Regions from separate parts of the Candidatus Symbiopectobacterium sp. NZEC127 genome, predicted to be linked through region 1. Evidence: riboswitches for the same ligand, from Rfam matches in the RefSeq annotation. Region 1 holds a riboswitch; each other region holds the start of a gene.
What was found. A riboswitch is a leader RNA that binds a small molecule or an ion and turns the genes downstream of it on or off. The one in region 1 is predicted to bind thiamine pyrophosphate.
Positions count from the first base shown of each region.

Region 2: another riboswitch for thiamine pyrophosphate. It lies ahead of thiB (thiamine ABC transporter substrate binding subunit); the one in region 1 lies ahead of thiM (hydroxyethylthiazole kinase).
Region 3: another riboswitch for thiamine pyrophosphate. It lies ahead of thiC (phosphomethylpyrimidine synthase ThiC); the one in region 1 lies ahead of thiM (hydroxyethylthiazole kinase).

Region 1 covers NZ_JAGFPG010000001.1:2,111,124-2,113,323, reverse strand. Annotated here, with positions in the region: gene J5069_RS09685 (H-NS family nucleoid-associated regulatory protein) at 1-160, opposite strand, end outside; TPP riboswitch at 722-818, shown strand; gene thiM (hydroxyethylthiazole kinase) at 856-1,659, shown strand; gene thiD (bifunctional hydroxymethylpyrimidine kinase/phosphomethylpyrimidine kinase) at 1,656-2,200, shown strand, end outside.
Region 2 covers NZ_JAGFPG010000003.1:234,302-236,501, reverse strand. Annotated here, with positions in the region: gene sgrR (HTH-type transcriptional regulator SgrR) at 1-986, shown strand, start outside; TPP riboswitch at 1,011-1,140, shown strand; gene thiB (thiamine ABC transporter substrate binding subunit) at 1,185-2,198, shown strand; gene thiP (thiamine/thiamine pyrophosphate ABC transporter permease ThiP) at 2,174-2,200, shown strand, end outside.
Region 3 covers NZ_JAGFPG010000011.1:7,830-10,029, reverse strand. Annotated here, with positions in the region: gene thiC (phosphomethylpyrimidine synthase ThiC) at 1-1,108, opposite strand, end outside; TPP riboswitch at 1,238-1,361, opposite strand; gene rsd (sigma D regulator) at 1,483-1,947, opposite strand; gene nudC (NAD(+) diphosphatase) at 2,056-2,200, shown strand, end outside.

The DNA.
Region 1 (2,200 bases):
AACGTTCTGCCTGCTCTTTCTGAATTTTGCTGTCTTCTTCGCGGCGCTCTTCCACAATTGCAGTGAATTTGCTTAACAGCTCTTCCAGGGTTTCAAGATCGGTATCTCGGGCCTGAGCGCGAAGAGAACGAATATTACTTAGCACGTCAAAACTCATCATGGTGTTCCTTTAAAAAGAAGAGACATTATTAGCTTACAAGATATTTTTTGATTTTCCAATATACACCAGATACGTCGGCATGAAATATTTTTTTATAGCGCCTTATGTAAAAAAATGCGTAACAGGCGGCGTGGGTAAAGCAGGAGCGTTAATCGTTAGCTGGTTAATAACGCAACGCCTCGCGGTTGCCGCTATTTATTAATTCATCAATCGATACTTAAGCGGGGTTGTCTGTTAGCGGCATTGACATCCCTAATCCCTTACCCGTGTCAACTTATCGGGGCGCGCTCATTTTCTCCCTGCGCATAACGCTAATTATTTAAGGGTATAAGCGTAACAGGGAAGAATATAATGCCAGCGTGGCATACGCACAGGCGAAGGGATCTGGGGGGAACGAGTGAAAAACCGTACCGTTTAGCGTTCCTTTCATTCAGCGGCGAATGAATGCCCTGTCAGGCAGCCGCCCTTTGACGGTAGGCGAATACAAATCAATTTACACACTGTGGTTTGATGATTATCCTGAATATGTTTTGCTGTGGCAGTCACACAGTAAATTGATGTTGCGATGACTCGGGGTGCCCTTCTTTGTGAAGGCTGAGAAATACCCGTACCACCTGATCTGGATAATGCCAGCGTAGGGAAGTCTCGGTATTCCGATCGGCTACCGTCTTCTTACACGCCGGTTGGGAGTGATAATGAACGACCTGCCCACCGATTTTTCTGCTGCCCACGCGGCGGCAGCGTTGCACGATTTCTCAACGGCTTCGCCGTTAGTCCATTGCCTGACCAACGATGTGGTCCAGTCTTTTACCGCCAATGTCTTGCTGGCGCTCGGTGCATCTCCTGCGATGGTGGTGGATCCGGGCGAGGCGGCACAGTTTGCCGCGTTGGCCGATGCGCTTCTGATCAACGTGGGGACCTTAGAAGCAACGCGTGCCGATGCGATGCTGGCCGCCGTGCATAGCGCTAACCAGGCGGACAAGCCCTGGGTGCTGGATCCCGTCGCGGTTGGCGGGTTGCGCTTTCGTACCGATTTTGTGCGCGAATTGCTGCCTTGCAAACCGGCGGCGATTCGCGGCAATGCCTCGGAAATTATCGCGCTGTCTGGTGTCAATTCGCAGGGCCGAGGCGTTGATAGCCAGGACGCTTCCTTCACGGCCATCCCTGCCGCACGCGAACTGGCGGCGCGTTGGTCAACGGTGGTGGCGGTGACGGGAGAGGTGGACTACGTCACGGACGGTGTGCGCGTCTGGGCGGTAAAGGGCGGTCATCCGATGATGACGCGCGTGGTGGGTACCGGGTGCGCACTCTCCGCCGTCGTTGCGGCATTCTGTGCGCGCGGTGCGGACCGATTATCTCAGGTTGCGACAGCCTGTGCCGTAATGGCACAGGCAGGGGAGCGTGCCGCCGCGCAAGCCAACGGGCCGGGCAGTTTTACGCCTGCGTTTTTGGATGCGCTTGCGCTATTGCGCCAGGAGGCACAGACATGCACCTTATGAAAGAGCAGGTTCCCCGAATAAATGCGTTAACAATCGCAGGCACCGATCCTAGCGGTGGAGCAGGGATCCAGGCCGATCTGAAAACGTTTTCTGCCCTAAGCGCCTATGGCACCAGTGTGATCACTGCGCTGGTGGCGCAGAATACGCAGGGGGTTCAGTCGGTTTATCGTATTGAACCTGATTTTGTGGCGGCTCAACTGGATTCCGTGCTGAGCGATGTGCGTATCGACAGTGCGAAGATCGGCATGCTGGCGCAAAGTGATATTGTCGAAGCGGTCGCCGAGCGCCTGCAACGCTATGCCGTACCTTATATTGTGTTGGATACGGTGATGCTGGCGAAAAGCGGCGATCCGCTATTGGCGCCTGAAGCGGTCGCCGCGATTCGTGAGACGCTGCTGCCGCGCGTGTCACTGATAACCCCTAATCTGCCGGAGGCGGCGGCGCTGTTGGCGTGCAATGCGGCAACCACAGAAAGTGAGATGAAAGCACAAGGGCAAGGGCTGCTGGAGATGGGGTGCCGGGCGGTGCTGATCAAGGGGGG
Region 2 (2,200 bases), on a different contig from region 1:
TGGAACTGAGCGAACCCGATGGCTGGCTCCCCTGGCTGCTCGGCAGCGCACATGCCATGATCCTGCCCCACGACTGGCAGGCACAGGCCGATTTTGCGCGCCACCCTGTCGGCACCGGCCCCTACGCGGTGGAGAAAAACAGCGACAGCCAGTTGAAAATAAAAGCCTTTGATGACTATTTCGGCTACCGGGCGCTGATCGATGAGGTCAATATCTGGGTGCTGCCAGACGCCTCCGAAGAGCTGCCGGTATCCATTCAGGTACACAGCGACACCACCACGCGCGACGAGCTGGAAAGCCGCATGGAGGAAGGGTGCTATTTCCTGCTGTTTGATACCCGCTCTGCGCAGGGCGCGAACAGCGAGGTACGCCGCTGGATCAGTCAGATTTTCCACCCCATTGCCCTGCTCGGCCAGACCGACAATACGCGCCGCTATGACTGGTCACCGGCGTACAGCCTGTTGCCACGCTGGCACCACCAGCGTCTTGTCAACCTGCAACCCAAACCCGCCGGACTCACGGACGTGACGCTGACGTTTTATCAGGAGCACCCCGAGTACCGCATCATTGGCGAGATCATGCATGATCTGTTGGCGCAGCAGGGCGTTACGTTGCATATACAGAAAGTCGACTACGAGCAATGGTATCTGGGAGAAGCGCAAAGCGACATCTGGCTGAGCAGCGTCAACTGCTACCCGCCGCTGGAGTTCTCGCTGTTCGCCCTGCTGTATGAGTTACCGCTGCTGCGTCACTGCCTGAGTGATTCGTTACAACAAGATGTACAGCGCTGGCGCGCTCAAACGCTCTCTATCGCTGATTTCAGCCAGCGCCTGATTGAAAGCGGTGAGATCCATCCGCTGTTTCACCACTGGTTACAGTTGCAGGGGCAGCGCAGCATGCGCGGCGTGCGCATGAATATGTTGGGCTGGTTCGACTTCAAATCCGCCTGGTTTGTGCCGCCGGAGCACGACGCCGACTTTCCCTGATGCTACAAACCCTTTACAATAATGACGTTCTCAACGGGGTGCAGGCCGTTTGTTGACGATATCGCTTTGTCAACGCACGGTATTTATGCTGAGAAAATACCCGTCGAACCTGATCCGGTTAATACCGGCGAAGGGATTTGAGAGTGCATTCGCCTGCCTCAAAGTCCTTTGCCACCCTAATCTACCCAGGAGTGCAAAGTGTTACAGTCGCTATTATCCCGTTTATTGCTTCCCGTTTTCGGCCTCACCGCCCTGATGCTCGGCTCCGCTGCCGCGAATGCCAAGCCTGCGTTGACCGTTTACACCTACGATTCCTTCGCGTCTGAATGGGGCCCCGGCCCGGCAATTAAAAAAGCCTTCGAAAAAGAGTGCGAGTGTGAATTGAATTTCGTCGCGCTGGAAGATGGCGTTGCCCTGTTGAACCGCTTGCGCATGGAAGGCAAAAACAGCAAAGCAGATATTGTGCTGGGGCTGGATAACAACCTGCTCAAAGCGGCATCGGATACCGGGCTGTTTAGTGCACACAACGTAAAAACCGACGCGTTAACGCTGCCGGGCGGTTGGAACAATGCCACGTTCCTGCCTTATGATTACGGCTACTTCGCGTTCGTCTACAACAAAGACACGCTAAAAAATCCACCGACCAGTCTTGATGCCCTGATCAACAGCGATCAGCCGCTGAAGGTGATTTATCAAGACCCGCGCACCAGTACGCCGGGGCTGGGCCTGCTGCTGTGGATGCAAAAGGTGTATGGCGATAAGGCCCCCGACGCCTGGCAAAAGTTGGCACGTAAAACCGTTACCGTCACCAAAGGGTGGAGTGAGGCTTATGGCCTGTTCCTCAAGGGCGAGGCGGATCTGGTGCTGAGCTACACCACCTCTCCGGCCTATCACATTATCGAAGAGAAAAAGACGAACTACGCGGCGGCGCTGTTCAGCGAAGGCCACTATATGCAGGTTGAGGTTGCCGGGCAGTTGAGCGCCAGCAAGCAGCCGGAACTCGCAAACCGCTTTATGCAGTTTATCCTCAGCCCGACGTTCCAAAGCCTGATCCCAACCACCAACTGGATGTATCCGGTCACCGGCGTGGCACTGCCGGAAGGATTCCAGTCTCTGGCGCGCCCGGAAAAAGCGCTGTCCTTTAGCGCACCAGAGGTGGCGGACCTGCGCGGGCAGTGGATTCAGGCATGGCAACGCGCCGTCAGCCGCTGATC
Region 3 (2,200 bases), on a different contig from region 1:
ACCACTTCGCCATGATGGAGCCGCCGCGCGATACAATGCCGGTCAGACGCTGTGCGGTCATCGGCACATAGCGCAGCAGCACACCCGCATGAATGGTGAAGTAATCAACCCCTTGCTCTGCTTGCTCAAGCAGCGTATCGCGGAACATTTCCCACGTGAGGTTTTCCGCTATGCCGTTGACCTTCTCCAGCGCCTGATAAATAGGAACGGTGCCAATCGGCACCGGGCTGTTGCGCAGGATCCATTCACGGGTTTCGTGAATATAGCGTCCAGTGGAGAGATCCATCACCGTATCGGCCCCCCACAGCGTGGACCAGACCAGCTTTTCCACCTCTTCCTCGATAGACGAGGTGACCGCCGAGTTGCCGATATTGGCGTTCACCTTGACCAGAAAATTGCGCCCGATAATCATCGGTTCAGATTCAGGGTGATTGATGTTGGACGGGATGATGGCACGGCCTGCGGCGACTTCCTGACGCACAAATTCCGGGGTGATGTTGTCCGGCAGGATCGCGCCAAAGCTTTGCCCCGGATGCTGGTGGCGCAGCACTTCGCTGCGAATGCGCTCGCGTCCCATGTTTTCGCGGATGGCGATAAACTCCATTTCCGGCGTGACGATCCCTTGGCGCGCATAGTGCAATTGCGTGACGCATTTGCCCGACTGAGCGCGTTTGGGCTGCGGCAACTGTTCAAAGCGCAGGTGATCCAACCCGGCATCCGCCAGTCGCTGCTGGGTAAAACGGGAGCTGACGCCGGAGAGCGGCTCGGTATCGCTACGTTCTGCAATCCAGTCAGCACGCAGTTTCGCCAGCCCAGTACGCACGTCCGGCCGCGCATCGGGATCGCCATACGGCCCCGCGGTGTCATACACCGGCACGGCTTCGTTAGGTTCATAGTGAGGGTTATCTTTGCCACCACCCACCAGCGTTGGGCTGAGGGCGATTTCCCGCATCGGCACGCGGATATCGCTGCGCGACCCGGCAAGGTAGATGCGCGTGGAGTTAGGAAAGGCAGTGCCGCGCAGATTATGAATAAATGCCTCGGCTGCTTCGCGCTTTTCGCGACGGCCAGACGGGGTTTTAGGCGTTGTAGCGGGTGATTGAGACATAGCATGTTCCTGATTATGGTTAAGGAAAAATGCTTGTCTGGAGCTCGCAGGGAGTAATTATGGTTGCTTTGGCCCCGATTTTACGCGCTATGCCGGTAACAACATGGCGATGACAACGGTGACAAAACAGAGTGGATTACTCTTGTTCCCTTCGCAGGTTTTAACCTGATCAGGTTCCGCGGATCCCGAATAAACGGTCTCAGCCTGCGGTTTATGTATCACATAAACACGCTAGGCACTCCGACAAGATACGCCCGATAGTCAGCTCAGAGGCTGTTTACCAAGCAATAACCCCATTACCATGAGGTTAATAAAACGCTAACACTTTAGGACGTCTGAGAGACACTGTCAAAATGTAAGGTGGGGCGATGGCGTTATTCTTTATCAATCGCCAGACGAATCAGGCGATCTTCCAGTGCAAAGCGTTCCGCCATGGCTTCGCCGACGCTCGACAGCGCTTGCTGAAACTCAATGCAGTTGTCGTGATCGATGGCGGTCGCCAGACTGCTGTCGTAGAAATCCATAATGAATTGGGTGTTGGCCTGCAACGCCAGCGCCAGACGGTGCGTTTGCGCCAGCTTTTGATCGCTCAGTACAACCGCCTCTTGCAGGATGCGCTCATAAACATGGAAATGGCAGGCGGAAAGATAGTCCACAAGGTTGTGGCAAAAATCATCCAAGGCCTGCTCATCGAGCGGGGTGTGTTTATCTTTGTTTGGCTTAATGCCGACCAGATGGTAATAGGCAACCAGAAGTTGCTTGCGCGCTTGTAGCCATTGGTCGATTAACGCATTATTGCCACCAACGTACTCAGTCAGACTTTGTAATTGGTTTAACATTGTTGACTCCGTGCATTGATAAGAAAGAACAATCGGTGACGATGAAATTCTGCCATATCCCTGACAGTTAAAATGCCAGTGAAGTGTCTGTGGAGCAATAGAAAAGATATGGAACAAACATTAAAAGGTGATGAGCATGGATGGTGGGTGGTCAGCCATGATAATCAAGTGTGGCTGCCCGAAGGGAAACTCCCGCATGGCACGGCGGCGCAGTGCGGATTGGAAGGCATTGTTGGACGCCAGATAGGGGAGT